DNA from 3 places in the Streptomyces sp. NPDC017676 genome. Region 2 is predicted to be linked to each of the others. Evidence: riboswitches for the same ligand, from Rfam matches in the RefSeq annotation. Region 2 holds a riboswitch; each other region holds the start of a gene.
What was found. A riboswitch is a leader RNA that binds a small molecule or an ion and turns the genes downstream of it on or off. The one in region 2 is predicted to bind thiamine pyrophosphate.
Positions count from the first base shown of each region.

Region 1: it holds a riboswitch for thiamine pyrophosphate, as region 2 does, so the genes downstream of both, thiC (phosphomethylpyrimidine synthase ThiC) here and ACH4LD_RS28900 (thiamine ABC transporter substrate binding subunit) in region 2, are expected to answer to the same signal.
Region 3: it holds a riboswitch for thiamine pyrophosphate, as region 2 does, so the genes downstream of both, thiO (glycine oxidase ThiO) here and ACH4LD_RS28900 (thiamine ABC transporter substrate binding subunit) in region 2, are expected to answer to the same signal.

Region 1 covers NZ_JBIRJA010000009.1:248,873-258,984, forward strand. Annotated here, with positions in the region: gene ACH4LD_RS21545 (SsgA family sporulation/cell division regulator) at 15-452, shown strand; gene ACH4LD_RS21550 (YibE/F family protein) at 688-2,157, opposite strand; TPP riboswitch at 2,239-2,416, shown strand; gene thiC (phosphomethylpyrimidine synthase ThiC) at 2,409-4,211, shown strand; gene ACH4LD_RS21560 (VWA domain-containing protein) at 4,302-5,684, shown strand; gene ACH4LD_RS21565 (hypothetical protein) at 5,802-6,665, opposite strand; gene ACH4LD_RS21570 (metallophosphoesterase) at 6,847-7,926, opposite strand; gene ACH4LD_RS21575 (LacI family DNA-binding transcriptional regulator) at 8,224-9,336, opposite strand; gene hisC (histidinol-phosphate transaminase) at 9,790-10,112, shown strand, end outside.
Region 2 covers NZ_JBIRJA010000014.1:133,208-143,319, forward strand. Annotated here, with positions in the region: gene frr (ribosome recycling factor) at 1-486, shown strand, start outside; gene ACH4LD_RS28880 (phosphatidate cytidylyltransferase) at 486-1,631, shown strand; gene ACH4LD_RS28885 (cytochrome P450) at 1,822-3,108, shown strand; gene ACH4LD_RS28890 (hypothetical protein) at 3,149-3,337, shown strand; gene rlmN (23S rRNA (adenine(2503)-C(2))-methyltransferase RlmN) at 3,398-4,504, shown strand; TPP riboswitch at 4,528-4,634, shown strand; gene ACH4LD_RS28900 (thiamine ABC transporter substrate binding subunit) at 4,716-5,789, shown strand; gene ACH4LD_RS28905 (ABC transporter permease) at 5,837-7,438, shown strand; gene ACH4LD_RS28910 (ABC transporter ATP-binding protein) at 7,439-8,458, shown strand; gene ACH4LD_RS28915 (hypothetical protein) at 8,560-8,760, shown strand; gene ACH4LD_RS28920 (LAETG motif-containing sortase-dependent surface protein) at 8,819-9,517, opposite strand; gene ACH4LD_RS28925 (LOG family protein) at 9,694-10,112, opposite strand, start outside.
Region 3 covers NZ_JBIRJA010000007.1:43,056-53,167, reverse strand. Annotated here, with positions in the region: gene ACH4LD_RS16550 (DUF4126 domain-containing protein) at 88-690, shown strand; gene ACH4LD_RS16545 (phytoene desaturase family protein) at 749-2,278, shown strand; gene ACH4LD_RS16540 (hypothetical protein) at 2,404-3,339, opposite strand; gene metF (methylenetetrahydrofolate reductase [NAD(P)H]) at 3,396-4,319, opposite strand; gene thiE (thiamine phosphate synthase) at 4,416-5,066, opposite strand; gene ACH4LD_RS16525 (Rv2175c family DNA-binding protein) at 5,161-5,526, opposite strand; gene ACH4LD_RS16520 (FAD-dependent oxidoreductase) at 5,638-6,870, opposite strand; gene ACH4LD_RS16515 (hypothetical protein) at 6,909-7,259, opposite strand; TPP riboswitch at 7,313-7,424, shown strand; gene thiO (glycine oxidase ThiO) at 7,422-8,618, shown strand; gene thiS (sulfur carrier protein ThiS) at 8,615-8,827, shown strand; gene ACH4LD_RS16500 (thiazole synthase) at 8,831-9,625, shown strand; gene pknB (Stk1 family PASTA domain-containing Ser/Thr kinase) at 9,743-10,112, shown strand, end outside.

The DNA of each region.
Region 1 (10,112 bases), on a different contig from region 2:
TGACGGGATAGGCAATGCGCGAGTCCGTACAGGCAGAAGTCATGATGAGCTTTCTCGTGTCGGAGGAGCTCTCCTTCCGCATCCCGGTGGAGTTGCGCTACGAGACCTGTGATCCGTATGCCGTACGCCTCACCTTCCATCTCCCCGGTGATGCTCCGGTCACCTGGGCCTTCGGGCGGGAACTGCTGATCGACGGGGTCGGCCGCCCGTGCGGGGAGGGCGACGTGCACATCGCCCCCGTCGATTCCGAGGTGCTGGGTGAGGTGCTGATCCGGCTCCAGGTCGGCGGCGACCAGGCCCTGTTCCGCTCGTCGGCGCCACCGCTCGTGGCCTTCCTCGACCGTACGGACAAACTCGTTCCGCTCGGTCAGGAGGGTGCACTCGCCGATTTCGACGCTCATCTCGACGAGGCCCTGGACCGCATCCTGGCCGAGGAACAGAGCGCCGGCTGAAGCGTTGCGGCAAGGGTGACGGGCGATCCGCCGTGCCCGCGCGGGACTGTGCAGGAACGCTTCTGCGGCGGGCACGTTCCAGCGGGGCCACCCCGCCGCGGTGCTCACCCCTCCGGTGCCTCCTCCCGGCGCCGGAAGGGCCTCCCCCCGGATTTCGACGACGGCCACGGCCGGCGCCGGGTGAGCGCTCCGCCCTCCTCGCTGCTGACCGCTCCCGGCGTCAGCCCTCCCTACGTCATCGCTTCCGGCGTCGGCCCCGGCCACCGCGTGCCGGTGCGGGCTGCGCCCCGGCGAGCGCCGTGGCCCCGGGCCCGGTCCGGTCGGCCGACACGACGAGCGCGGCCAGCGCGGTGGTGACCGGGACCGAGGCGACCAGACCGATCGAGCCCACCAGCGTGCGCACGATCTCCTCGGCCACCAGCTCGCTGTTGGCCACGGTGCCGACGCTGCTCTGCGCGATCGAGAACAGCAGCAGCAGCGGCAGTGCGGCACCGGCGTAGGCGAGCACGAGGGTGTTGACCACGGACGCGATGTGGTCGCGGCCGATCCGGATGCCCGCCCGGTACAGCCCCCGCCAGCCCATCGACGGGTTGGCCTCGTGCAGCTCCCAGACGGCCGAGGTCTGCGTCACCGTCACGTCGTCCAGGACGCCGAGCGAACCGATGATGACGCCTGCCAGCAGCAGACCGCTCATGTCGATCGACGGATACAGGCCGTGGATCAGGCCGGTGTTGTCGTCCGTGTTGCCGGTCAGCGCCGCCCAGCCGATGAACAGTGAGCCGAGCACGCCGATCAGGCAGAGCGAGATGAGCGTGCCGAGCACGGCCACCGACGTACGCGCCGACAGACCGTGGCACATGTACAGGGCGATCAGCATGATGGCGCTCGACCCCACCACGGCGACCAGCAGCGGGTTCGCCCCCTCCAGGATCGCCGGCAGGATGAACAGCGTCAGCACGAGGAAACTCACGGCCAGTGCGACCAGCGCCATGACCCCGCGCAGCCGGCCCACCACCACGACGGCCACCGCGAAGATCCCCGCGAGCAGTGCCATGGGGAACTTGCGGTTCACATCGGTCACCGAGTACTGCAGGTCCTTGGGGGCCGAGGGCTCGTAGGCGACCACGACCTTCTCGCCCTGGTGCAGTTGCCGCGACTGGTCCGGCTGCACGATCTCGGTGAAGGTACGGCCCTCGTCCTTGCCGGTGTCGACCCGGATGGTGGCCTTCTTGCAGGTTCCGTTGGGCCCCGCCTCCGCCGACGTGCCCTCGGCGGTGGAGGCGTCGCCGGCCGGAGTGCCGCCGGCCGCGTTCACCGACGTGCAGCTGACCTCGACGACCCGGGTGACCGTGGCCTGCTGGGTCTGCCGGTCGAAGCCGACGCCGGTGCGCTTGTGGGAGGGGGCATGCCCGGGCCAGAGCACCACGAGGCCGACCAGGACCGCCGCGGTGAAGGGGACCAGGATCGCCGCGATGACCTTGCGCAGGTGCTGGGAGACGGGGGCAGCCGGGCCGTGGTTGTGGCTGTGACCGTGCGAGTGGCTGTGGCCGTGCGATGGGGTGTCGCCGTACGAGTGGCTGTCGCCGTGCGCGTGGCTGCCGCCGTGCGGGTGACCGTGGCCGCGTGGACCGTGGCCGTGTCCGTCGCTTTCTTCCGGGCCGTCTTGGCGGGGCGGCTCGGGCGGCTGGTAGGGGTACTGCTCCATCCTGGTCACCGCCCGATCATTGCAAGAACGGGCGGGGGCCCACTGTTCACCGCGCCACACATGACGCTAGCGTGGAGGCACCTTTGCACACGCGGGAGCTCGGAGCACCGGGCTGAGAGGGCGCTGACCTCCGTATACGCGATGTTTCACGTGGAACAAGGGGTGTTCCACAAGAGACGTCGACAGACGGAAACCGCTGCGTCGACCGCCGAACCTGTTACCGGGTAATGCCGGCGTAGGGAGTAGGTCTCATGGCCAACAAGGACGCACGCACGCCTGCCTCCGTCCAGGACGAGAAGTCCCCGGAGGCCGGGAAGTCCATCGGCTGGCACAAGGCGTATGTCGAGGGCTCGCGCCCCGATCTGCGCGTGCCGGTCCGTCAGGTGCATCTCACCAACGGGCAGTCGGTCACGCTGTACGACACGTCAGGCCCGTACACCGATCCACTCGTCGACACAGACGTCCGCCGTGGCCTGCCGCCGCTGCGGGAGAACTGGATCATCGCCCGTGGCGACACCGAGGAGTACGCGGGCCGTCCGGTCCGTCCCGAGGACGACGGGATCAAGCACACCTCGCCGCGCGGCGGGCTGCGGAACCTGGACGCGGTCTTCCCCGGACGCCCGCGCCAGCCGCGGCGGGGCCGTAGCGGCCAGGCGGTGACACAGCTCGCGTACGCCCGCCGCGGCGAGATCACGCCGGAGATGGAGTTCGTGGCCCTCCGGGAGAACGTTTCTCCCGAGGTGGTCCGCGAGGAGATCGCGGCGGGCCGGGCCGTGCTGCCGGCCAACGTCAACCACCCGGAGATCGAGCCGATGATCATCGGCAAGCGGTTCCTGGTGAAGGTGAACGCCAACATCGGCAACTCCGCGGTGACGTCCTCCATCGAGGAGGAGGTCGAGAAGATGACCTGGGCGACCCGGTGGGGTGCCGACACGGTCATGGACCTGTCCACCGGCCGCAACATCCACACCACCCGCGAGTGGGTCCTGCGCAACTCCCCCGTCCCCATCGGCACCGTGCCGCTCTACCAGGCCCTGGAGAAGGTCGACGGCAGGGCCGAGGAACTGACCTGGGAGATCTACAAGGACACCGTCATCGAACAGGCCGAGCAGGGCGTGGACTACATGACGGTCCACGCCGGCGTCCGGCTGCCGTACGTCCCGCTCACCGCCAACCGCAAGACCGGCATCGTCTCGCGCGGCGGCTCGATCATGGCCGCGTGGTGTCTGGCGCACCACAAGGAATCGTTCCTGTACGAGAACTTCGAGGAGCTGTGCGAGATCCTCGCCGCCTACGACGTCACCTACTCGCTGGGTGACGGCCTGCGGCCGGGGTCCATCGCGGACGCCAACGACGAGGCGCAGTTCGCGGAGCTGAGGACGCTCGGGGAACTCAACCGGATCGCCAAGCGTTTCCACGTACAGACCATGATCGAGGGCCCGGGCCACGTCCCGATGCACAAGATCAAGGAGAACATCGACCTTCAGCAGGAGATCTGCGATGAAGCCCCGTTCTATACGCTCGGCCCGCTGACCACGGACGTCGCGCCCGCGTACGACCACATCACCTCCGGCATCGGTGCCGCGATGATCGCCTGGTGGGGCACGGCGATGCTCTGCTACGTCACGCCCAAGGAGCACCTCGGCCTGCCCAACCGGGACGACGTCAAGACCGGCGTCATCACCTACAAGATCGCCGCACACGCGGCGGACCTCGCCAAGGGGCATCCCGGGGCTCAGGAGTGGGACGACGCACTGTCCGACGCCCGCTTCGAGTTCCGGTGGGAGGACCAGTTCAACCTCGCGCTGGACCCGGACACGGCACGGGAGTTCCACGACGAGACCCTGCCGGCCGAGCCCGCCAAGACGGCGCACTTCTGCTCCATGTGCGGCCCGAAGTTCTGCAGCATGAAGATCAGCCAGAGCATCACACAGCGGTTCGGTGGTGCGGCGGCTGAGGGGGCGTCACCTGAGGAGATCGCCGAGGGGATGCTCCAGAAGTCGAAGGAGTTCGCCGCCGGCGGCAACCGGGTGTACCTGCCGTTGACCGACTGACAGAGCGGGGAGCGGTGGTTCGGCGGCCGGATCATCGCTCCCTGCGACGTGGAGGTGGTGTCTCAACCATGCCGGCTCCAGACTTGCCGCATGACAGCGAGATCGATGAGCAAGGGCGCCAACCTTCCGATCGGTTCTCGGGCAGTGCGCGCTGAGCTTGCTTGGTCCGAGACACCCGGAGCGCCGGACGTCGATGCCTCGGCGCTGCTGCTCACCGGTGCCGGACGGGTTCGCAGCGACGGTGACTTCGTCTTCTACAACCAGCCGCAGCATGCGTCAGGCTCCGTAAGGCACGTGGGGAAGCAGCGGGGTTCTGGTGTCACGACGGACACGGTCGAGGTGGACCTGCGTGCGGTGGAACCGGAAGTCGAAAGGGTTGTGCTGTGTGCGTCCACCGATGACGGGACGTTCGGGCAGATATCGGGAATGACGCTGAGACTGCTCGATGCAGGCACGCAGGAGGAACTGGCCCGATTCGACATGGAGGCCACGACGGAGACGGCGTTCATCGGCGGCGAGCTCTATCTGCGGGGCGGCCGGTGGAAGTTCCGTGCGGTCGGGCAGGGATACGCTTCCGGGCTTGCCGGGCTCGCCACCGACTTCGGGATCACCGTTGATGACGACCCCCCGGCCACGGTCGTACCCCGTCTGCCGCCGGCGCCTGCGCCGGAACCGCCTGCCCCGTCCGCGCCGACAGTCGCCTCGCGCCTCAGCAAGGGCGAGGAACAGCTCCCCGTGGACATGCGCAAGAGGCTGTCCCTGCGCAAGGAGCAGGTGGCGGTCAGCCTGGAGAAGCACGGTGCCGCCGGTGTCACGGCGCGAGTCGTCCTGGTACTCGATGCTTCCGGTTCCATGTCCTTCCTGTACTCGAAGGGCGTCGTGGCCGACGTGGTGGAACGCATGGCCGCGGTCGCGGCGCAGTTGGACGACGACGGTGAGATGCAGGCCTGGACGTTCGCCTCGCACGCCGCCCGACTGCCCGATCTACACCTGGGGGACCTCCCCGAATGGCTCCGGCTCCACGTCCGGGTAGGTGAGCTGAGCCTCTTCCGCCGGAGCAGGAAACCCAGGAAGGGACTGCAAGCCGGTCAGGTGGACATGCGGACGGTCGGTATCCAGAACGAGGAACAGAAAGCCATCGCTCAAGTTCGTCAGTTCGTTCGCGTTCACCCAGCCACCGTCCCCACGCTCGTGCTGTTCTTCTCCGACGGAGGCGTCTATCGCAACGCGGAGATTGAGCGGGAGCTTCGTGAAGCCGTCGAGGAACCGATCTTCTGGCAGTTCGTGGGGATGGGACGGGCCAACTACGGTGTGCTGGAGCGCTTCAGCACGATACCGGGCCGACGGGTCGACAACGTCGGCTTCTTCGCCGTTGACGACATCAGTAAGGTCTCCGACCCGGAACTGTACGACCGACTCCTGTCCGAGTTCCCAGCTTGGCTGACCGCCGCCGGTCAAGCCGGCATCCTCTGAATCGAACCTGTTGAGCCTACTGAGCCTTTCAGGGACGCAGTCCTGCATGAAGATGTCGCAGGACATCCGGCGTGAGCACGGTGGCAGCCGCGCCGAGGCCGAGGAGAGCCGGTCGGATCACTCGGGCCGGTGGTCCGGGCCGCCGAAGTCCGGGCTCGTGTAGTCGGGGCTGGTGTAGCTCGGGCGGCCGGTCGCGGTGCCGTCGTCGGGGCTGCTGAAGCCGGGACGGTCGTAACCGAGGCGGGGTATGCGGCCGGTCGGTGCCGGTGGGGTCGAGGGGTGCCCGGCGGTCGTGCCGGGCTCGGCGAGTGCCTCCCGGAGGAAGGGCACGATGCCGCGCTCCAGCAGGGCGTCCCGCCACGCCTCCTTGGCCCGGGCCAGCTCCTCGTGGGCCGCGTCCCGCGCCCGGTCGTCCGCCGATGTGCTGTTGCGCAGAGCGGTGAGCAGCAGTCCGACCGCGGCGACCAGGACCGTTGCCGCGGTGATGGCACCGAACACCCAGCCGGCGGTGAGCATGGTCCGGGCGAAGGTCTGGCCGGGGTCGAGCATCTTCAGGATGTAGCCGACGAGCAGGAAGATCACCGCAGCGGTCCCGGAAAGGACGGGAGCCAGGACGGCGATGACCGCGATGGCGCCCGCGCCGGTGTTCTCGGCGGCTTCACCGAGGGTGGTGGCGAGGCCCGTGGCGGTCGAACCCGGGCCCGCGTCGTCGGGGTTGGCGACGGCCGGCGGGCCGGACAGCGCCGGGTGACGCAGTTCGTCGCGCAGCTTGACGTAGTGCTGGTACTCGGCCGCCGCGGCCGCCGTGATCAGGGCGGAGGCGTTGAGTGCCATGGTGCGCAGTTGTTCGGAGTTGAGCCGCTGTCCGACAGCGGCCAGTTCCGGTCGGTGCGGTGCGGAGCGCAGCGCCTCATCGAGGAGCCGCTCGAATTCCTGGCGGTCCTCGCTCTGCAGGTGCTGCGGAACGCTGTTCATGTGCATCCCCCGATGCTCCGTAGGGCTTGGGGCTCGCACGCCGGCGAGCCGTCGGGCAGAAACGGAGGGGAGCCTGCTACGGATAAGCCGATGGTAGAGCCGTGACGGCGCGCGGTGACAGGGGATTGCCGGAAATTGCGGTCCGGCCTGCGCGTACGCGGCTGGGGGATGCCTGCCCGACGAACGGTCAGCTGCTCAGGGGCAGTTGCTGGACCAGCAGTTTTCCGGCCATGGTCACTCCGCCGTCCATGGCGATGGCGAGTCCGTCGGCGTAGACGTGCGGTCCCTCGACGATCGGTCCGGTGCTCTCCTCGCCGTCCTCCGAGCCGACCTGGCCGAGGAGGTACGGAATGGGGCTGTGCCCGTGAACGACCCGGGTGCCGCCGTACGTATCGAGGAGGGAGCGTACGGCGTCGGCGCCGCCGTCGTCGCGGAAGGAGAAGCGCTTGGTGAACTTGCGGAACAGGTCCCAGACCTCGTCGGCATCGTTGCGGGTCAGAGCCTCGCGGACGGTGTCGTTGACCGCCTCGATGGAGTCGCCGTAGTCGAGGTAGGCGGTGGTGTCGGAGTGGAGGAGCAGATAGCCGTCGACCTCCTCGACGGCGTCGAGGCGGGCCATCCACTGCAGGTGGTGGTCCTGGAGGCGGTCCATGTCGGTCTTCTGGCCGCCGTTGAGCAGCCACGCCGCCTGGAAGGTGGCGGTGCCCGCGCCGGAGTTGACGGGCGTGTCGCCGAACCGTTTGGCCCCGAGGAGCAGCAGTTCGTGGTTGCCCATGAGGGCCTTGCAGTAGCCGCCGGCCGCCGCGGCCTCGGCGGACAGCCGCATGACCAGGTCGATGACGCCGATGCCGTCCGGGCCGCGGTCGGTGAAGTCGCCGAGGAACCACAGCCGGGCGGTGCCGGCGCACCACTGGCCCGAGGCGTCGATCAGGCCCTGCTCCTGCAGGGCCGCCACCAGCTCGTCCAGGTAGCCGTGGACGTCACCGACGACATAGAGCGGACCGGGCCCGGTCGCGGGCTGCGGGGCCGGGGCGGCCGGTACGGGCTCGACGGGGACCTGGAGGGTGTCGCCGCGGTTGATGACGGGCAGGTCGCGCTGGGTGGGGGTGTAGCCGTCGGGGTACGCCTCGTCGGCGGGCGGCACGACGTCGCCGGGGTGGACGTGCTGGACGTACGGACCGGTCTCGTGGACGTACGCGGGTACCCGGAAGTCGCGCAGCGTCGCCGTCCGCTCCGCCTCGGGTCCCTGACCGGCCCCCTGAGTCATCAGACCCCTCCACCATCGCGCCGCATCTGCACCGCTTCGGACTGCCTGGTCGCAGCGGTCCGCGGTGTCGTGGGCCCATCATAGGAACGCGCGTCGCGCCGTGTGATGACCCAGGGGTGGTGAATCGGAACAAGACTCCAGTTCACCGCGGCTTTCGCCCCGTTTGGGCAGATGTTCGACCGGCTGTCGACCGGTCGGGCCCTCGGTCCACCGGGTCCGTCCCCGCCCGCGGCGTGCCGACGGGTCCCCCTGTGCCGCACCGGCCGGGACCCGCGCGGGTCGGTGCGGCGGGCGGTGCTACTTGTCGTCCGGTGTCCGTGGCGGGCTGACCGTCGTGCGCGGGGACCGCCGCTGGGAGGAGGTGCGCACGATCAGCTCGGTCGGTATCACCTGCTCGACCGGCTGGTCCGACTCGACGCCCTCGATGGCGTCGATGAGGAGCTGGACGACGGCGGTGCCGATGCGGCGCGGCTTCAGGGACAGGGTGGTGATGGGCGGCTCGGTGCTGGCGTACACGGTGGACTCGCTGCAGCACACCAGCAGCAGGTCGTCGGGGACGCGTAGGCCGTAGCGGCGGGCGGCGGCGAGCAGGTCGGTGCCGTTGGGGTCGAACAGCCCGTAGACCGCGTCGGGCCGGTCGGGGCGGGCGAGCAGCCGGTCCGCGGCGACGGCGCCCGCGCACGGGTCGTGCGCCGGATAGGCCTCGTAGACCGGGTCCTGGCCGACCCGTTCGCACCAGCGCAGGTACGCGGTGGTCGACAGGTGGGTGTACGTGTCCGTCGTGGTGCCCGTGAGCAGGCCGATGCGGCGGGCGCCGGCGGCGGCGAGGTGGTCGAGGATGCCGAGTACGGCGGCCTCGTGGTCGTTGTCGACCCAGGCGGTGACGGGGAGCGCGCCGGCCGGGCGGCCGTCCGAGACGACCGGCAGCCCCTGCCGGACCAGCTCGCTGACCACCGGGTCCTGGTCGGAGGGGTCGATGACGACCGTGCCGTCCAGGGCGACGTTGGACCAGACGTCGTGGCGGGAGGTGGCGGGCAGGATGACCAGGGCGTAGCCGCGGGCGAGCGCGGCCGAGGTCGCGGCCCGTGCCATCTCGGCGAAGTAGGCGAACTCGGTGAAGGTGAAAGGTTCATCCCCGTATGTCGTCACGGTCAGGCCGATCAGACCCGACTTGCCGGTACGGAGGGTGCGGGCGGCGGCCGAGGGCCGGTACCCCAGCCGGTCGGCGACCTCGCGGACATGGCGCCGGGTGGCATCCGGGAGCCGGCCCTTGCCGTTGAGGGCGTCGGACACGGTCGTGATGGAGACCCCGGCGGCGGCGGCGACGTCCCTGATGCCCGCCCGACCCGGCCGGCTGCCTCGACGTGAGGTTTCCGCGCGGCTCACCTGGTGCTTCCCTGCTGCTGTCATGGCGAGCCGATAGTAGGGCTCATGCGGTGGGGTAGTGCGGACGCATATGCACGCGTTGACAGGCACGTTTCTGCATGGTCATTGGGTGCCAACTTCCTTGGAAACCAAGGTTGTTGATCGATCCAATAGTAAGACGTGACTTGTCGACGCGGATGGACCTACCAAGTCCCCGATGTCTCGAAGAGGTCTCAACTCACCTTCACGGGGGACGCGCGCCACGGCGCAAGCTACCGGCGCATAGATATATGTACGGCGCGCCCCCCGAAACGTACGCCTTCGTACGAGGATGCCCCTGATGCCGGGGGGAGACGTGAGCTTCGCCTCTTTTCACGGCGGCGGCCGCACCGCTGGGCGTTCCGCACCTGTTCGCAGCGGGACCGAATCCTCTTAAGGTGAGGAGTATTGAATGCCGGCGGTGTCGACGGGCCGCCGGTGGTCGCGAGGAGGACTGCGGTGAGCGAGACGAGCCCCAAGCTGCGCGCCGAGCTGGAGGGTATCCCCACCTACAAGCCGGGCAAGCCGGCCGCGGCCGGCGGACCGGTCGCCTACAAGCTGTCCTCCAACGAGAACCCGTACCCGCCGCTGCCCGGCGTGCTGGAGAGCGTGAGTGCGGCGGCTTGCGACTTCAACCGCTACCCGGACATGGCCTGCACCGGGCTGATGAACGAGCTGTCCGATCGCTTCGGTGTGCCGCTCTCCGACCTGGCCACCGGCACCGGCTCGGTGGGTGTCGCCCAGCAACTGATCCAGGCCACCAGCGGCCCCGGTGACGAGGT
Region 2 (10,112 bases):
GCCGCGATCCGCACCGGCCGTGCGCACCCGGCGATGTTCAACAAGATCGTGGCCGACTACTACGGTGCCCCGACGCCGATCAACCAGCTGGCCTCGTTCTCCGTGCCGGAGCCGCGCATGGCGGTCGTGACCCCGTTCGACAAGAGCGCTCTGCGCAACATCGAGCAGGCCATCCGCGACTCCGACCTGGGCGTCAACCCCAGCAACGACGGCAACATCATCCGGGTGGTGTTCCCCGAGCTGACCGAGGAGCGCCGCCGCGAGTACATCAAGGTGGCCAAGGGCAAGGGCGAGGACGCCAAGGTCTCGATCCGCTCGGTGCGCCGCAAGGCCAAGGACGCCATCGACAAGCTGATCAAGGACGGCGAGGTCGGCGAGGACGAGGGCCGTCGTGCGGAGAAGGAGCTCGACGACACCACGGCGAAGTACGTCGCCCAGGTGGACGAGCTCCTCAAGCACAAGGAAGCGGAGCTGCTCGAAGTCTGATGAGCGACTCTTCCTGGGGGGCGCCGCCATCGGCGGGCCAGGCCGGGTACTGGGGACCCACCGCAGGTGGGCCCGCCCAGCCTGTCCCGGGGGCCGGCCCGGCGGGTCCCGCATACGATGCGCCTGAGGCGCAGCAGACCCGCCCCATGCCCGTTGTGCCCGACGCCCCCGCGTACGGCGGAGGAGACCAGGACGACGACCGGGGGGCCGCTCGGCTGAGCGGCCCCCTGTTCCGAGACGAGACGTTCCAGGCCCGGGAACTCCCGGCCGAGACCCAGAACCCGGAGCCCATGCCCGACGTCCCGCAGCCGGCGCCAGCGCCGCAGAAGAAGAGCGCGGGCCGTGACCTGAGCGCGGCCATAGGCGTCGGCGTCGGGCTGGGTGTGGTGATCGTCGCGTCCCTGTTCATCGTCAAGGCCGTGTTCGTCGGCGTGATCGCGGTCGCCGTCGTCGTCGGCCTGTGGGAGCTGACCAGCAGGCTCCAGGAACGCAAGGGCATCAAGGCGCCGCTGGTGCCGCTCGCGGTCGGCGGCGCGGCGATGGTCGTCGCCGGGTATGTGCGGGGGGCCGAGGGCGCGTGGGTCGCCATGGCGCTGACGGCGCTGGCCGCGCTGGTCTGGCGGATGACGGAGCCGCCGGAGAACTACCTCAGGGACGTCACGGCCGGCCTCTTCGCCGCGTTCTACGTGCCGTTCCTGGCCACGTTCGTCGCGATGATGCTCACCGCCGACGACGGCCCCTGGCGGGTGCTCACCTTCCTGCTCCTCACGGTCGTCAGCGACACCGGCGCCTACGCGGTCGGCTGGCGCTTCGGCAAGCACAAGCTCGCGCCGCGCATCAGCCCCGGCAAGACCCGCGAGGGGCTGCTGGGCGCGGTGCTGTTCGCGATGGTCGCCGGCGCGCTGTGCATGCAGTTCCTGATCGACGACGGCAGCTGGTGGCAGGGCCTGCTGCTGGGCCTCGCCGTCGCGGCCAGCGCCACGCTGGGCGACCTCGGCGAATCCATGATCAAGCGGGACCTGGGCATCAAGGACATGGGCACCCTGCTTCCCGGGCACGGCGGCATCATGGACCGGCTCGACTCGCTGCTGCCCACGGCGCCGGTGGTGTGGCTGCTGATGGTGATCTTCGTCGGCTCCACGTGAGCGGTCCTCGTGAGCGCTACGGCTTTCCGGCCCCCGTCCTGAATCAGGGCGGGGGCCGTCGTCGTACCCGTTCCACTCCGCCGTACCCGGATGCCGCAGCAGGAGTCGGCGGGCGGTGCCGGTGCGCGGCAGACTCCCTCAGAGGGCGACCGTTCCACCGCCGCCCGGCGACGCAGCAGGGAGTGAGCCGATGCCCCTCGACCCGACGCCCCTGTCGGCCGACCCGGTGCCCGCCTCCGCTGCCCCCGGCCCCGGCCCCGGTCCCGCTTCCACCCCGCCACCCCCGCCCGTCCGGTTCTGGCCCGTCGACGACCTGCCCGCGCTCGCCCCCGATCCGTTGCTGGACGTGTTGTCGCGTGAGGAGCCGGTCGCGCGGATCAGGTTGCCGTACGGCGAGGGGTGCGCCTGGCTGGTCACGCGGTACGAGGACGTCCGGTTCGTCACCTCGGACCCGCGTTTCTCCCGGGAACGGGTCGTCGGCCGTGCCGTCACCACGATGCGCCCGGTGCCGGTGGCCTCGCAGACGGCGGGCCTGCAGTACATCGATCCGCCCCGGCACACCCGGCTGCGCCGGGTCGTCGCCCGCGCGTTCACCGGGCGGAGCATGCGGCGGCTGCGACCGCTCGCGGAGCGCAGGGCCGCCGGCCTGCTCGACGGGATGGAGCGCGCCGGCGCCCCGGCCGACCTCATGGAGCACCTGCACGGCCCCTTCCCGATCGCCGTGCTCCGCGACTTCCTCGGCGTGGCGGAGAGGGACTGGCACCGCTGGGCCGCGACGGGCGAGGCCCTGCTGTCCGCGGGCGCCGGGTCGGAGGAGCGGGCAAAGGAGGCGGCCCGGACCACCCGGGCCCTGATCACCGAACTGCTCCGCAGGCGCCGAGAGGACCCCCGCGACGACCTGGCCGGCGTGCTGGCGCGGGCCACCGCGGCCGGCGAGATCACCGACGAGGAGGCGGTCTCCCTCGCCATCGCCGTCCAGGTCAGCGGCGGCCACGCGGTCCGCAACAACAGCGGTTCGATGATGTACGCGCTGCTCACCCACCCCGGCCACCTGGACCGGCTGCGCCGCGAGCCGGAGCTGCTGCCCCGGGCCGTGGAGGAGCTGTTCCGCTACGTCCCGCACCGCAACGGCGTCGGCATCCCCCGTGTCGCCACTCAGGACGTGGAGGTCGGCGGCCGGCTGATCCGGGCCGGTGACGTCGTCTACAACGCCTACCTCGCCGCCAACCGCGACCCCGAGGTCTTCCCCGACCCCGGCGCCCTGGACTTCGACCGCGACAACCTCGCCCATGTGGCCTTCGGGCACGGCCCGCACCACTGCCTGGCCGCCGTCATGGCCCGCATGGAGGCCGAGGTCATGATCGGCGCCGTACTCACCCGCTTCCCCGGCATCCGCCTGGCCGTGCCGCCCGAGGAGGTGGAGTTCCAACGGCGGGGCCTGATCCGCGGACCGAGGATTCTGCCCGTGACGTGGTGACCCGTCGCATGGCAAGGTACGCAGGAACACAGGGGGGAACATGATCTTTCTACTGCTCGGCGTCCTGGCGCTCGTCATCGGCGGCTGCGTGTGCGTGGTGTGGGCGGAGCGCGGCGGCCCACGCTGGGTCCGGATCGTCGCGGCCCTCACACGCGGCGCGGGCGAACTGGTGAGCAGCGCCCAGAAGAGCCGGAGCCGGGGCGGCAGCGGGGACACCGACGACGACTAGGAACGACCGCCTCACGCACGCGCCGGGCCACCCGTTCGGATCTGCGACACTGGAACCACCATGCCCAAGCCCGGAGAACTCACTTTCGTCGCGCCGCGCGGAGCCAAGAAGCCGCCGCGGCATCTCGCCGACCTCACGCCCGCCGAGCGCAAGGACGCGGTGGCCGGGATCGGTGAGAAGCCGTTCCGTGCCAAGCAGCTCTCGCAGCACTACTTCGCGCGGTACGCGCACGACCCGGAGCAGTGGACCGACATCCCCGCCGGTTCCCGCGCAAAGCTCCAGGAAGCGCTGTTCCCGGAGCTGATGACCGTCGTGCGGCATCTGTCCACCGACCAGGGGACCACGCGCAAGACGCTGTGGCGGCTGTTCGACGGGACGCTGGTCGAGTCCGTGTTGATGCGGTACCCGGACCGGGTCACGATGTGCATCAGCTCGCAGGCCGGGTGCGGTATGAACTGTCCGTTCTGCGCGACCGGGCAGGCGGGGCTGGACCGGAACCTGTCCACCGCGGAGATCGTCCACCAGATCGTGGACGGCATGCGGGCGCTGCGGGACGGCGAGGTGCCCGGTGGGCCCGCGCGGCTGTCCAACATCGTCTTCATGGGGATGGGCGAGCCCCTCGCCAACTACAAGCGGGTCGTCGGCGCCATCCGGGCGCTCACCGACCCGGCCCCGGACGGGCTGGGCCTCTCGCAGCGCGGGATCACCGTCTCCACCGTCGGGCTCGTGCCGGCCATCCACCGGTTCGCCGACGAGGGCTTCAAGTGCCGGCTCGCGATCTCCCTGCACGCCCCCGACGACGAGCTGCGCGACACCCTCGTCCCCGTGAACACGCGGTGGAAGGTGCGCGAGGTGCTGGACGCCGGGTTCGAGTACACGGAGAAGTCCGGGCGCCGGCTGTCCATCGAGTACGCGCTCATCCGCGACATCAACGACCAGGCGTGGCGGGGGGACAGGCTCGGGCGGCTGCTGAAGGGCAAGCCCGTGCACGTCAACCTCATCCCGCTGAACCCGACGCCGGGGTCGAAGTGGACCGCGTCGCGGCCGGAGGACGAGAAGGCGTTCGTGGAGGCCATCGCCGCGCACGGCGTGCCCGTCACCGTCCGGGACACCCGTGGACAGGAGATCGACGGGGCCTGCGGTCAGCTCGCGGCCACCGAGCGGTAATCTGACCCCGTCCACATATCTTCATATTCCGACAGGGGAGCGCCACAGCGCTGAGAGTGCGGCACCGGGCCGCAGACCCTCTGAACCTCGCCCAGGTCATTCTGGGTAGGGAGTTCGGTCATCACTCAAGCTGTTGCGCCCTGCCCGGGTCTCCCCAGCGGAGCCCGGGCGGGGCCGCGTCTCTTCCTGGCCAACCCCAGGAGGACATCCAGTGCACAACAAGACCTTCGTGGCCGTGGCGGTCGGGCTGGGCCTGATCGGCCTGTCCGCGTGCGGTTCCGGCGGGAGCGGGTCGTCCGCGGACTCCAAGACGGTGACCCTCGTCAGCCACGACTCGTGGGCCGTCTCCAAGAACGTGCTGAAGGACTTCGAGAAGCAGTCCGGGTACAAGGTCAGGGTCCTCAAGGACGGGGACGCCGGGCAGGCCGTCAACAAGGCGGTCCTGACCAAGGACAACCCGCAGGGCGATGTCTTCTTCGGCGTCGACAACACCCTGCTGTCCCGGGCCCTGGACAACGGGCTCTTCCAGCCGTACCAGGCCAAGGGCTACGACACGGTCCGGCCCGAGTTCCGCGTCGACCAGGACAAGCACCGCGTCACGCCCGTCGACACCGGCGACATCTGCGTCAACTACGACAAGGCCTGGTTCAGCGCGCACAAGCTGACGCCGCCGCAGTCCTTCGCCGACCTCGCCGAGCCCCGGTACAAGAACCTGCTCGTCACCGAGAACGCGGCCACCTCCTCGCCGGGCCTCGGCTTCCTGCTCGGCAGCGCCGCACAGTTCGGCGACGGGGGCTGGCAGGGCTACTGGAAGAAGCTGAAGGACAACGGCGTCAAGGTCGTCGACGGCTGGGAGCAGGCCTACTACCAGGAGTTCTCCGGCTCCTCCGAAGGCAGGAAGGCGGGCGGCGACCGGCCGCTCGTGGTGTCGTACGCCTCCTCCCCGCCCGCCGAGGTGATCTACGCCAAGAAGCGGCCCGGCACCGCCCCGACCGGGGTGTCGTACGGGACCTGCTTCCGGCAGACCGAGTACGCCGGGCTGCTGAGCAACGCGAAGAACACCAAGGGCGGCAAGGCGTTCCTCGACTTCCTGCTCACCAAGGAGTTCCAGCAGGACATGCCGCTGAACATGTTCGTCTACCCGGTCGTGCAAGGGGCCGCCGTCCCCGCCGACTTCACCAAGTACGGGCCGGCCGCCAAGGATCCCGAGACCATGGCCCCGGACAAGATCGCCGCCAACCGCGACCAGTGGGTCAAGTCGTGGACGTCACTCGTACTGAAGTGACCGCCCGAGTGAGGGACAGGCGCGGGAACGCGGCTCGGCTCGGCCTCATGGCCCTGCCCGTCGCGTTCTTCGCGCTGTTCTTCGCCTGGCCCGTGGCCGCGATCGTCGCGCGCGGGCTGAAGGCGGACGGCGCCTGGCACCTCGGGCGGATCGTGGACGTCGTCGCCCAGCCGGACATCCGGCACGTGCTGTGGTTCACCACCTGGCAGGCGCTCGCCTCCACCGCGCTCACCCTGCTGCTCGCCCTGCCCGCCGGCTACGTCTTCGCCCGCCTCGACTTCCCGGGCAAGCAACTTCTGCGGGCCGTCGTCACCGTCCCGTTCGTGCTGCCGACCGTCGTCGCGGGCAGTGCCTTCCTGGCGCTGGTCGGCCGGGGCGGGCTGCTGGACGAGCTGTGGGGGGTACGGCTGGACACCACGGTGTGGGCGATCCTGCTGGCCCATGTCTTCTTCAACTTCGCGGTCGTCGTGCGGACCGTGGGCGGGCTGTGGGCGCAGCTCGACCCCCGGCAGGAGGAGGCCGCCCGGATGCTGGGCGCCTCCCCGCTGACGGCCTGGCGAAAGGTCACCCTCCCCGCGCTCGCGCCCGCCGTGGCCGCCGCCGCCCTGATGGTGTTCCTGTTCACCTTCACCTCCTTCGGTGTGGTGCAGATCCTCGGCGGCCCCACCTTCTCCACCCTCGAAGTGGAGATCTACCGGCAGACCTCGGAGGTCTTCGACCTGTCCACGGCCGCCGTCCTCACCCTGGTCCAGTTCGCGGCGGTCGGCGCGGTCCTCGCCGTGCACGCCTGGACGGTACGGCGCCGGGAGACCGCGCTGCGGCTCGTGGACCCGAAGGTGACGGCCCGGCGTCCGCGCGGCGCAGGACAGTGGGCCCTGCTCGCCTCGGTCCTCGCCGTCGTGGCGCTGCTGCTGGTCCTGCCGCTCGCCGTCCTCGTCCGCCGTTCCCTGGACGCGCCCGGCCTCGGCTACTACCGGGCGCTGACCCACACGGACGGCGGTACGTTCCTGGTGGCGCCCGTGCACGCGGTGTGGACCTCGCTCCAGTACGCGGTCGCGGCCACCGCCATCGCCGTGGTGATCGGTGGGCTCGCCGCCACCGCGCTGTCCCGGCGGGACGCGGGACGGCTGGTGCGGGGCTTCGACGCGCTGTTGATGCTGCCGCTCGGCGTCTCCGCCGTGACCGTCGGCTTCGGCTTCCTGATCGCGCTCGACAAGCCGCCGCTGGACCTGCGCCAGTCCTGGATCCTGGTGCCGCTCGCCCAGGCGCTGGTCGGTGCCCCGTTCGTCGTACGGACCATGCTGCCCGTGCTGCGCGCGGTGGACGTCCGGCTCAGGGAGGCGGCGGCCGTGCTGGGCGCCTCGCCCTGGCGGGTGTGGCGGGAGGTGGATCTGCCGCTGGTACGGCGGGCGTTGCTGGTCGCGGCCGGCTTCGCGTTCGCCGTGTCGCTCGGCGAGTTCGGGGCCACCGTGTTCATCGCCCGGCCCGACAACCCGACGCTCCCGGTCGCGGTCGCCAGGCTGCTCAGCCGTCCCGGCGACCTCAACTACGGCCAGGCGATGGCCCTCTCGACGATTCTCATGGTGGTGTGCGCCGCCGCGCTGCTCGTCCTGGAGCGGCTGCGGACCGACCGGACGGGGGAGTTCTAGATGCTGCTGAGCCTGGAGGCCGCGACCGTGCGCTTCGGCGGGCGGGCCGTGCTCGACGCCGTCGGCCTCGAAGTCGCCGAGCACGAGGTGGTGTGCGTCCTCGGGCCCAGCGGCAGCGGGAAGTCGACGCTGCTGCGGGCCGTGGCCGGGCTCCAGCCACTGTCCGGTGGACGGATCCTGCTCGACGGCCGGAACCAGACGGGTGTACCCGCGCACCAGCGGGGCGTCGGACTGATGTTCCAGGACCACCAGTTGTTCCCGCAGCGGGACGTCGGCGCGAACGTGGCGTTCGGTCTGCGTATGCACGGCGTCGCCAAGGGGGAACGGGACGCCGAGGTGGGCCAGTTGCTGGAGCTGGTCGGGCTGCCCGGCGCCGCCCGGCGGGCGGTGGCCTCGCTGTCCGGCGGCGAGCAGCAGCGCGTGGCCCTCGCGCGGGCGCTCGCGCCCCGGCCCCGGCTGCTGATGCTGGACGAGCCGCTGGGCCAGCTGGACCGCTCGCTGCGGGAACGGCTGGTGGTCGAACTGCGGGAGCTGTTCGGCCGGTTGGGGACGACCGTGCTGGCCGTGACCCACGACCAGGGAGAGGCGTTCGCGCTGGCCGACCGGGTGGTGGTGATGCGGGACGGGCGCATCGCCCAGTCCGGGACGCCGCTCGATGTGTGGCAGCGGCCCGCCGACGCGTTCGTGGCCCGCTTCCTCGGCTTCGAGAACGTGGTCCCGGCGACCGTCGCCGGTACGGTCGCCGACAGCCCGTGGGGCAAGCTGCCGGTGCCGGACGGCTCCGCGCAGGGCCACCGTACGGTCCTCGTCCGCCCGGCCGGCGTCCGGCTCGGGCCCGCCGACCAGGGCCTGGCGTGCACGGTGACCGCCCGCACCTTCAAGGGCACCCATGTGGCCGTCCACCTCCAGCCGGCGGACGGCCCCCGACTGGAGGCGGCCTGCCCGCTCCGGGACGCGCCGGAGCCCGGCGCCTCGGTCGGCGTGGAGTTCGACGTGGCCGAAACCGTCGTGCTCGACTGATCATCACGCCCTTGGGCTGAGGCCATGCCTTTGCTCACGCATGACCGCTACCGCGACGAGATCGCCCAGCGGGTCGAGCGGTTGAGAGCCGTGGTGGCCTGGTGTGTCGACCTGTCCGCCACCGTGCCGACCTGCCCCGACTGTTCGCTGGAGGACACGAGGCCGGCTTCGACACCGGGGTGTGGGCGTGGGCCGGGATGCTGAACTCCGGCTGCGGGCTGCCGCTGGACACGCCCGGCCTGGAGGTGCTCGGCGAGCGCGAGGTGCTGGCGTTCTGGCTGGAGCGGACCACCTTCGGCTGACGCGCCCCGGCCCGCCCCCTGGGCACAGGGGACGGGCCGGCGCGGTACGGCGGTGAGGTCAGCCGTTGCGGCTCGCCCCACGGCGGCGCATGCCGAACCAGACGGCGCCACCGCCGACGACGACCAGCAGCGCCGCGACGCCGGCTATCAGACCGGTGTTGGAGTTCGCACCGGTCTCGGCGAGGTTGGACTCACCGGCCGCCGGGGACGGCGCGTTCTCGGCGGTGCCGGCCGGGGCGGAGCTCGACCCGGAGGCCGACGGGGCCGGGGTCGCCGGCTGGGCCGGGGCGGACTTGCCCGGCGACGACGACGGTGACGGCGACGGGGTCGCGCTGGCCGTCGGCTTCGGGGTCTCGCTCTCGGTCGTGCAGGCGGTGGACGGGGTCACCAGGTCCGGCTGGATGTCCTCGTCGACGAGGGTGCCCGCCTTGACGTGGATCCGGTAGGTGGCGCTCGGCTTCCAGTCCTCGGAGAAGGTGATCCGGACGCCTTCCTTGGACCCCTTGACCGGCTGCTCGCCGACCTTGGTCTCGACACCGCCGACGCCCTTGAGGAAGACGCTGACGGTGGCGTCCTTGGCGGACGCGTCGGTGTCGGTGACGACGATGACGCCCTTGTCGCCGTCGCACTTGGCTTCGGCGGAGAAGTCCTTGATGTTGCACGCGAGAGCGGAGCCGGCCAGTCCCAGCACCAGCGCCGCCGACCCGGAGGCGACACCCAGAACGCGCACGGAACGGCGTGCGCCACGGAGAGTCATGGACAACGTTTGTCCTTTACAGAGTGCAATTGCGGGGGGTGGACGGGGAGTTGGGGCGAGGGATGAGACACGGACAGCTGAGGCCCCAGCAACCCCGGGAGGCTCCCAGGTTTATAAGCGCTCCATAAGGAGTGTCAACGCATCGGCCGTCAACGGCCGTTGACTTTGCCCGCTTATTAACCGCCCAGACGTTTGAGCGCGTCCGGAGCCTGCTCGATCCGGTCAACGAGGGCGATACGGGACTCCATCGCCCGCCCCCGCGCCAGCGACCGGAGCAACGGCCAGGCCGGCAGCTCCCGCGTCCAGTGCCCGCTGTCCACGAGCACCATCGGGGTCGGCTCGCCGCGCGACTCGTAGTAGTTGGGCGTCGCGTTGTCGAAGACCTCCTGTACGGTCCCGGCGGCGCCCGGCAGGAAGACCACCCCGGCGGTGGAGCGGGCCAGCAGGCCGTCCTCGCGGGTGGCGTTGGCGAAGTACTTGGCGATGTGCGCGGCGAAGGCGTTCGGCGGCTCGTGGCCGTAGAACCAGGTGGGGATGCCCACCGAGTCCCCGCCTCCCGGCCAGCGCTCGCGCACCTCGAACGCGGCGCGCGCCC
Region 3 (10,112 bases), on a different contig from region 2:
TACTCATCTGGCCGTCTGAGTACGCGTACTCAGCCGTCCGCGCGCGTGCCCACGCCCGCGGTCCGCCGCCTGGCTACGATCGCGTCCGTGTCCGTACTCCCTCTGGTCTTCACGAGCGGCTGGGCCAGCGGCGTCAACGCCTACGCGGTGGTGCTGCTGCTCGGCCTCTTCGGTGCGACCGGGGTCGCCGACGACGTCCCGCAGACGTTGCAGCGCCCCGAGGTGCTGATCGTCGCGGGTGTGCTGTTCCTGTGCGAGGCCGCCGCCGACAAGATCCCCTACGTCGACTCGCTGTGGGACTCCGTGCACACGGTGGTCCGGCCGCTCGCCGGTGCCTGGGTCGGGGCGCTGCTCGCCGGGCAGAGCGGCTCGCTCTCCGATGTGGCGGCCGGCCTGATCGGCGGTTCGACGGCGCTGGCGAGCCACGCCGTGAAGGCCGGGACGCGGATGGCGGTCAACACCTCGCCCGAGCCGTTCAGCAACATCGCGTTGAGCCTCGCCGAGGATCTCGGGGTCGGGGGCATCGTCACCTTCGCGGTGTTCCATCCGGAGGCGGCGGCGGTCGTCGCGGCCGTCCTGCTCGCCGGCGGGCTGTTGACCCTGCTGTTCCTCGTCTCGCGCATCCGCCGCTTCCTGCGTCGCCGGGCCCAGCGCCGGGAGGAGCGGCGCCTCGCCTCACGGGCCCCCTGACCTGCACGGGAGCCGCCCGGCGGCCGGGGTGTCAGTGGCGGTCGATAAAGTCACGGGCATGGCACGGATTGCGGTGATCGGCGCCGGGATGGGCGCGATGGCGGCTGCCGCCCGGCTGGCCGTCGCGGGCCACCGGGTGACGGTGTACGAACGGACGGAGACGTACGGCGGCGGGGTGCGCCGGTTCGAGCGGGACGGGTTCCGCTTCGACACGGGCCCGGGACTGCTGACACTGCCCGCCGTGTACCGCGACCTGTTCATCAAGACCGGCAAGGAACCGCTGGAGGACCTCGTCGAGCTGGTCCAGGTCGACCCGTCCTCGCGGCACGTCTTCGCGGACGGCACGCAGGTGTCCCTGCCCAACGCCTCCCGCGCGGGCGTCGTCGCGGCGCTGGACGAGGCGCTGGGCTCGGGGGCGGGCGAGCGCTGGGGCGACTTCCTGGTGCGGGCCCGCGAGGCATGGGACCGCACCCGCAGGCCGCTGCTGGAGGAGCCGCTGTGGCCCAACTGGCAGGTGCTGGCCGACAAGGAGCCGTATCCGGGCACCACGTACAAGCGGCTGCTGGGCAGGCGCCGCGTGGTCAAGCTGTTCGACATCGGCAGGCGGGAACTGCGCGACGCCCGGCTGGCACAGTTGCTGGACGGGTACGCGCTCGCGTACGGCGTCGACCCGGGCACCGCCCCGGCGAGCGCGGCCGTGCTGCCCTACATGGAGCACGCCTTCGGCACCTGGTACGTGCGCGGCGGCATCCGCGAGCTGGCGCGAGCGGTGTACGAGCGGTGCCGGAAACGGCGGGTCGAGTTCGTCTTCGGCGCCGAGGTCACCCGGATCCTGGAGAAGGACGGCCGCGCGGCCGGGGTGGAGCTGGCCGCCTCCCAGGGGCTCGGCTCCGGGGAGGGCACGGTGGCCGAGGCGGACTTCGTGGTCGGCCAGGGCCCGTGGAGACTGCGCGACCTGACGGGCCGGCAGGTGTACGGGGCCGAGGCCGTCGAACCGGAGCCGGAGGACCGGTATCCGGGCCGGGTGGTCGTGTGCCTGGCGCTGCGCGGGGCACGGGAGCCCGGCGCGGTGCACCGCACGGTGGTGCACGCGGCCGACGACGAGGGCGATCTGGATCTGTTCCGGCACGGTGTGCTGCCCGACCTGCCCACGACCGTCGTCGACCGGCCGGACGACCCCGCCCTGCGTCCCGACGGGGAGCACGAGAGCGTGGTGCTGACGGCGACGGTGCCGTCGGCGACGGAGTACGACTGGGCGGCGCCCGGTGCCGCCGACGCCTTCGCGGACCGGATGGTCGCCGCCGCCGAGCGGGCCGTGCCGGGGCTGCGCGAGCGGGTGCTGTGGCGCGAGGTCCGCACACCGCTGGACACCGAGCGGGAGACGGGAGCCGTGGGCGGTGCCGTGCCGCCGCCCGCGCTGGCCGCGCCGGAGGGAGTGCTGTATCCGGCCAACTCCACGGCGCTGCCCGGCCTGTTCGCCGTCGGCGGCTGGTCGCACCCGGGGGGCGGCCTCCCGCACGCCGGCATGTCGGGCGCGCTGGTGGCCGGCCTGATCGTGGAGGGCCCGGAGTTCCGCGGCTCGCAGTGAACGGGCGCCCGGTGAACGGGCTCCTGTGAACGGCGGGTTCGCACTGGACGGGCCTGCGGGGAAACGGGCTCCCGCCGGGCGGTCCCCCAGGCTGCCCGTGAGCGGGTGAGCCGGGGGCCGGACCGTCAGAAGCGGTACTGCTCGTCGTACCCGGCGCCGGACTGCGGCTGCTGTCCGCCCTGCTGGTGGGGATACGGCTGTTCCTGAGGGAGTTCGCCGCCGTAGGTCTCGTCGGTGCGCTGCTGCGGCACCCACACCCCGCCGGCCGGGGTCTCGCCGTAACCGCCGGTGGCGTACGGGTCCTGCGCGTAGCCCTGCTGCTGCTCGTACTGCTGGCCGTACCCCTGGTCGTAGGAGCCGTAGGGCTGGCTGCCGATGTACGGGTCGGAGTAGTTGGCGTACCCCTGCTGGGCCGCGCTGTCGTAGTCGTAACCCTGCTGCCCGTAGCCGGAGTAGTCGTAGGCGTAGCTCTGCTGGTCGCCCTGCTGGGCGGTGTGCGCGTGCGCGGGATCGCCGTAGACGCCGTAGTTGCCGGTGTCGTCGGGCAGGGGCTGGGGCTCGTAGACGGCGGTGGTCTCGGCGGCGGTGGGATCGGCCGTCCGGGCGGCGGCCGGGGTGAAGACGTCGTCGTGGTCGTAGTCGTCGTAGTCGCCGTGCGCCTGGCCGTGGGGCCCGTGGCCGGTGGCGTGCTCGGGGTCGCCGTCGTCGGCGGCCGGGGCGAACTCGGGGTCGGCGCCCTGCGGGTCCGGTGCGTGCCGGTCCGCCCGGCCGCGGCGCCGCTTGCTGCCGGTCGCCGCCTCGGGGCCGGGCCGCTTGACCGCCCAGCCGGAGGCGAAGCCGCGGCGGAACGACAGCGTGACGTAGGTCTGGCCGACCGCGAAGGCGATCGCGCCCAGCCCGATCACGATGACGGACGGCATCAGCACGCCGACCACGACGCCGAGGAAGCCGCCGAAGGCGAGGAGGCGCCAGCGCAGCCGCGCCTTGTACTGCAGCAGCACCTCGCCCAGCAACCACAGCGCGACGCCGCCGAACGCGATGTAGAGGACCGTCCAGCCCATGTACGCCCCTCTCCCAGTGACCGCTACGCAGTGTGTCGTATCGCGGTGCGGCCGGTCTAGGCCTGCGGGGGGTGGTGCAGGCCCAGGTTCTCGTAGATTTCCAGGGTCGCCGTGGAGTTGTTGAGCGTGATGAAGTGCAGTCCGGGCACTCCCTCGGCCAGCAGCCGCGCGCAGAACTCCGTGGCGAACTCGATACCGATGGAGCGTACCGCCGCCGGATCGTCCTTCGCTGTGAGGATCCGCTCTTTCAGGGCGTCCGGGACATGGGCGTTGCTGAGCTTCGGCAACCGTTCCAGCATCTTCACACTGGTGACGGGCAGGACTTCCGGGATGACCGGGGTCTCGCAGCCCGCGGCCGCCACGCGGTCGCGCAGGCGCAGATACGACTCCGGCTGGAAGAACATCTGCGTGATGGCGTAGTCGGCGCCCGCACGGCACTTGTCCACGAAGTGCGCGACGTCGGTGTCCCAGTCCGCGGAGCGCGGGTGCATCTCCGGGAACGCGGCGACGCCCACGCAGAAGTCGCCCGACTCCTTGATGAGCCGGACGAGTTCGGCCGCGTAGGTCAGGCCGCGGGGGTGCGGCACCCACTCGCCCATCGGGTCGCCGGGCGGGTCGCCGCGCACGGCGAGCATGTTGCGGATGCCGGCGTCCGCGTACTGGCCGATGATGTTGCGCAGTTCGGCGATGGAGTGGTCGACCGCGGTGAGGTGGGCGACCGGGGTCAGCGTGGTGTCCGCGACGATCTGCTGGGTCTCCTTGACCGTGCCCGCGCGGGTGGAACCGCCGGCGCCGTAGGTCACGGAGACGAAGTCGGGGGCGACCGCCTCGACCCGGCGGAGCGCGCTCCACAGGTTCCGCTCGCCCTTCGGGGTCTTCGGCGCCGAGAACTCGAACGAGTACGTCGTCTTGCCGGTGGCGAGGATGTCGCGCACGGTGCGTGCGCGATCAGTCCTGGTGGATGCGGTTCCGAGGGCCATACCGGCAGGTTAGCCAGGGGTGGGCGGTCCCCCAACCGGATGCCGGGAATTTGCCCGAATTGCCGCTCTCCTGTCCAGCAGATGGACAGAACGGCTCTAGCGGGCGTCCCGCAGCCGCTTCGCGAACTCCGTCGCCGCCGCGCCCGGATCGTCCGCCTCGGTGATCGCGCGGACCACGACCACCCGGCGGGCACCGGCGTCCAGCACCTGGTCCAGGTTGCCGAGGTCGATGCCGCCGATGGCGAACCAGGGGCGGTCGGTGCCGAGGCCCGCCGCGTAGCGGACCAGGTCCAGTCCGGGGGCGTGGCGGCCGGGCTTGGTCGGGGTGGGCCAGCAGGGACCGGTGCAGAAGTAGTCCACGCCCTCCTGGACGGCGGCAGCGGCGGCCTCCGCCTCGGCGTGCGTGGAGCGGCCGATCAGCACCCGGTCGCCGAGTATCGCCCGGGCCGCGGGGACCGGGAGATCGCCCTGGCCGAGGTGGAGCACATCGGCGCGGGCGGCATGGGCGACGTCGGCCCGGTCGTTGACCGCGAGCAGCTTGCCGTGCCGGGCGCACGCGTCGGCGAGGACCTCCAGGTGCTCCAGCTCCTCGGCGGCCTCCATGCCCTTGTCCCGCAGCTGCACGACGTCGACACCGCCGGCCAGGACCGCGTCCAGGAACTCGGGCAGGTCGCCCTGGCGCTTGCGGGCGTCCGTGCAGAGGTACAGGCGGGCGTCGGCGAGCGCGAAGCGGGCGGTGTCGGACATGCGTGGGTCCCCCCTGTGGTCGGTGTCCCTGGCGGTGGTGCGCGGTGGCGTACGGGCGTCCGGCCCGCACGCCACCTGCCCGCTGCGGATCGGCTCAGACGGCGAGCGCCTGGGCGCGGCGCTTCACCTCCGTGCCGCGATTCTCGCTCAGGGCCTGCGCGGGGGTGCCGGGCAGGGTCGGGTCGGGGGTGAAGAGCCACTCGATCATCTCTTCGACCGTGAAGCCGTCGTCCCGCAGGAGCGTCAGGGTCCCGGACAGGCCCTTGACGACCTTGTCCCCGTCGATGAAGGCGGCGGGGACGTGCAGCGCCCTGTTCTCACCCCGGCGTACGGCGATGAGCTGGCCCTCCTTGACCAGCTGCCGGACACGCGTCACCTCGACACCGAGCATGTCGGCGATGTCGGGCAGGGTGAGCCAGGCGGGGACGAGAGCATCGATCTTTGCGTCAATCTCGGTCACGTTTCCTAGCCTGCCATCCCCCACTGACAGTCGGAAGTCAGGCAGGTCCAGGCGGGAGGGTGGGCTCGGTGGCACCGCTCCTCGTAGCCGGCCTGATCCGGACGACAGAGTCTAGTCGGCCGTGGCGTTCTTCAGGGGCCGCGCCGGGTCGGTCAGTGCCTCGGGGTCCATCCGCCGGCCCGCCTCGATCAGACGGCGGCCCTGGGCCAGGTCGCGGGGGCGGCCGACGGCCAGCAGGGCCACCAGGCGGTCCTCGCGGAGCCAGCAGACCGTCCAGGACGGGCCCGCCGGGTCTCCGCGCCGGACCAGGCGGTCGGCCCCGGCGTGGTGACCGGCGTACTGGACGAAGCGGCCGAACTGCTCGGACCAGAAGTACGGCACCGGGTCGTAGACCGCCGGGGTCTCGCCGAGGATGTTCGCGGCGACCGTGCGGGGCCCCTGGAGGGCGTTGTCCCAGTGGTGGACGAGGAGCCGCTCGCCGTAGCGCGCCGACGGGAAGGAGGCGCAGTCGCCGACGGCGTACACACCGGGCACGGAGGTGCTCAGGCGGTCGTCGGTGAGGACCTCGCCGTGCGCGCCCAGCTCGATGCCGGAGCCGGCCAGCCAGCCGGTGGCGGGTCGGGCGCCGATGCCGACGACGACGGCGCCCGCGGGCAGCCGGGTGCCGTCGGCGAGCACCACCTCGCCGGGCTCGACGCGCTCCACGCGCGCGTGGGTGAGCAGTTCCGCGCCCGCCTCGGCGTACCAGGCGGCCATGGGCGCGGCGACCTCGGCGGGCAGCGCGCCGGCGAGCGGATGGTCGGCGGCCTCCACCACGGTCACCGCGCAGCCGGCCTCGCGGGCGGCGGTGGCGAACTCGGCGCCGATCCAGCCGGCGCCCACGACCACGATGTCGTGCTGCCGGGCGAGCACGGGGCGCAGCCGTTCGGCGTCGTCCAGGGTGCGCAGCAGATGCACGCCGGGCACGCCCTCGGTGCCGGGCAGCCGGACCGGTTCTGCGCCGGTGGCGAGGACGAGGACGTCGTACGGCACCGGGCCCGTCTCGGTGTCCAGCTCGTGGTCGGCGGGGCGTACGCCGTACACCTCACAGCCGAGCCGCAGCTCGACCGCGAGGGACTCGAAGTCCACCTCGAAGGCGGAGTCCTCGGCCTTGCCGAGCAGCACCGCCTTCGACAGCGGCGGCCGGTCGTACGGCTGGTGCGGCTCGGCGCCGATGATGGTCACGTCGCCCCGGAAACCCTGCTCCCGCAGGGCGACCGCGGTCTGCACCCCGGCCATGCCCGCGCCGACGACGACCACGCGTCGCGCCGCCGCCGTGCCCTCTTGCGCTGTCTGCTCGCTCACCCGATCACCATAGACAATCGACGCTGACGATCCGTCAGTCAGGGCGCGGGCTCGGTGACCTGCTCCACCACGCTCGTGCCGGAGCCGGCCTGGGACTCCCACTCCCAGGTCTCGTCCAGGCGCACCCGCCCGTCGGGCAGCTCGACGACCGTGGACACGCAGTGCCCCGACGAGGTCGTCCCGTCGGTCTTGAGCTGCACGTACCGGAAGTCCAGCCGGTCGCCCTCCCGGGTGCCGACCAGATGGCCGCGCACGACGTCACCGCCCGTGTACTCGGCCCAGATCTCGCCGTCCTTCTCGTGGTACGCGAACCGTGTGCGGGTACCCACCTGACCTGGGGCTTGGTCCGCCACGGGGGCGAGGATCAGTCCGTCGAGCGATCGGGCCATGGAACGAGGCTCCCTTACGGGTGAGGAGGGCGGCGGGCTAGGGTTGCCACCGTACAAGCACTCGCGGGAGCCCGGACGCACCGGGCTGAGAGGGAGGCTGGCGGCCTCCGACCGTACGAACCTGATCCGGGTCATGCCGGCGAAGGGAGGGGCTGGACGCCCATGTCGTCACGTACGTCCGACGTCCTCGTCATCGGGGGCGGGATCATCGGCCTGGTCACGGCCTGGCGCGCGGCGCAGCGCGGGCTCGCCACGGCCGTGGTGGACCCCGAACCCGGCGGCGGGGCCGCGCGGGTCGCGGCCGGGATGCTGGCCGCGGTCACCGAACTGCACTACGGCGAGGAGACCCTGCTCGCCCTGAACCTGGAGTCGGCCCGCCGCTACCCGGCGTTCGCGGCCGAGCTGAGCGAACTGACCGGCCATGACCTCGGCTACCGCCGCTGCGGCACCCTCGCCATCGCCCTGGACGCCGACGACCGTGCCCACCTGCGCGAGCTGCACGCGCTCCAGCGGCGCTCGGGCCTCGCCTCGGAGTGGCTGTCGGGGCGGGAGTGCCGGCGCCTGGAGCCGATGCTGGCGCCGGGGGTGCGGGGCGGGCTGCGGGTCGACGGCGACCACCAGATCGACCCGCGCCGGCTGGCGGCGGCCCTGGTGGCCGCGTGCGAGCGGACCGGTGTGGTGTTCCACCGGGCGTGGGCGCAGCGGCTGGACGTGGTACGGGACCGGGCCACCGGGGTCACCACGGCGGACGGCACGGCGCTGCGCGCGGACCGGGTGGTGCTCGCGGCCGGCAGTCTGAGCGGGCGCCTCGCGGGCGTGCCGGACGAGCTGCTGCCTCCGGTGCGGCCGGTGAAGGGGCAGGTGCTGCGGCTGACCGTGCCCCCGCGGTACGCGCCGTTCCTGAGCCGGACCGTGCGGGCCGTGGTGCGGGGCAGCCAGGTGTACCTGGTGCCCCGGGAGAACGGCGAGCTGGTCGTCGGCGCCACCAGCGAGGAGCTGGGCTGGGACACGACGGTCACCGCGGGGGGCGTGTACGAGCTGCTGCGCGACGCGCACGAGCTGGTGCCCGGCATCACCGAGCTGCCGCTGACCGAGACCCGGGCCGGGCTGCGCCCCGGCTCCCCGGACAACGCGCCGCTGCTCGGCCCGTCCGGGCTGGCCGGGCTGCTGCTGGCCACCGGGCACTACCGCAACGGGGTGCTGCTCACACCGGTCACCGGGGACGTGCTGGCGCACGCGCTGGTCACCGGTGAGCTTCCGGAGGAGGCGCGTCCGTTCACGCCGCGGCGCTTCGGCACCGCGTCCGGGGAAGACGCCGCGCGCGTGGAGACGATGGAGGAGCTGGAGCAGCCCGCATGAACAGCCAGGTCATGATTTCCGTCAACGGGGAGCGTCGGGAGATCGCCCCGGGGACCGTCCTCGACACCCTCGTCCGGACCCTCACCGCCGCCCCGCGCGGGGTGGCCGCCGCCGTCAACGAGACCGTCGTCCCACGCGCGCAGTGGGCGACGACCGCGCTCGCCGACGGTGACCGGGTCGAAGTGCTCACCGCCGTGCAGGGAGGCTGAGCCATGGCCGACGATCCCCTGGTCCTCAGTGACCTGACCTTCTCCTCCCGGCTGATCATGGGCACGGGCGGGGCGCCCAGCCTGGACGTGCTGGAGCGGGCACTGGTCGCCTCCGGTACGGAACTGACCACGGTCGCGATGCGCCGGGTGGACCCCTCCGTGCACGGCTCGGTGCTGTCGGTGCTGGAGAAGCTCGGCATCCGGGTGCTGCCGAACACTGCCGGCTGTTTCACCGCGGGCGAGGCCGTGCTGACCGCCCGGCTGGCCCGGGAGGCACTGGGCACGGACCTGGTGAAGCTGGAGGTCATCGCCGACGAGCGGACGCTGCTGCCGGACCCGGTGGAGCTGCTGGAGGCGGCTGAGACGCTGGTGGACGACGGGTTCACGGTGCTGCCGTACACGAACGACGATCCGGTGCTCGCGCGCAAGCTCCAGGACGTCGGGTGCGCCGCGGTGATGCCGCTCGGGTCGCCGATCGGGTCCGGGCTGGGCATCCGCAACCCGCACAACTTCCAGCTCATCGTGGAGCACGCGCGTGTGCCGGTGATCCTGGACGCGGGCGCCGGTACGGCGTCGGACGCGGCACTGGCGATGGAGCTGGGGTGCGCGGGGGTGATGCTCGCCTCCGCGGTGACCCGGGCCCAGGAGCCGGAGCTGATGGCCTCCGCCATGAAGCTCGCGGTGGAGGGGGGCCGGCTGGCCCGGCTGGCCGGGCGGATTCCCCGCAGGTACCTCGCCGAGGCGTCGTCACCCGCGGAGGGGCTGGCCGTGCTGGATCCCGAGCGTCCCGCGTTCTGAACCGGTGCCGCGGTTCCGGGCCGGGACGTCGTGGGTGCGTCACAGGTCGGCTGCAGTGCTGGTGGAAAGCGGTCTCGGCGCGGGAACTGCCGGTGCTCCCTCGTAGACTCGCCTCTCGTGGATACGACCCTTCAGGACCCCCTCGTCGGGCAGGTGCTCGACGGCCGGTACCGCGTCGACGCGCGGATCGCGGCCGGCGGGATGGCCACGGTCTACCGGGCCCTGGACACCCGCCTGGACCGTGTGCTCGCGCTGAAGGTGATGCACCCGACGCTCGCGGCCGACGGCGCGTTCGTCGAGCGGTTCATCCGGGAGGCCAAGTCCGTCGCCCGGCTGGACCACCCCAACGTGGTGCAGGTCTTCGACCAGGGGACCGACGGGTCGTACGTCTACCTGGCGATGGAGTACATCGCCGGCTGCACCCTGCGGGACGTGCTGCGCGAGCGGGGCGCGCTGCAGCCGCGGGCCGCGCTGGACATCCTGGAGC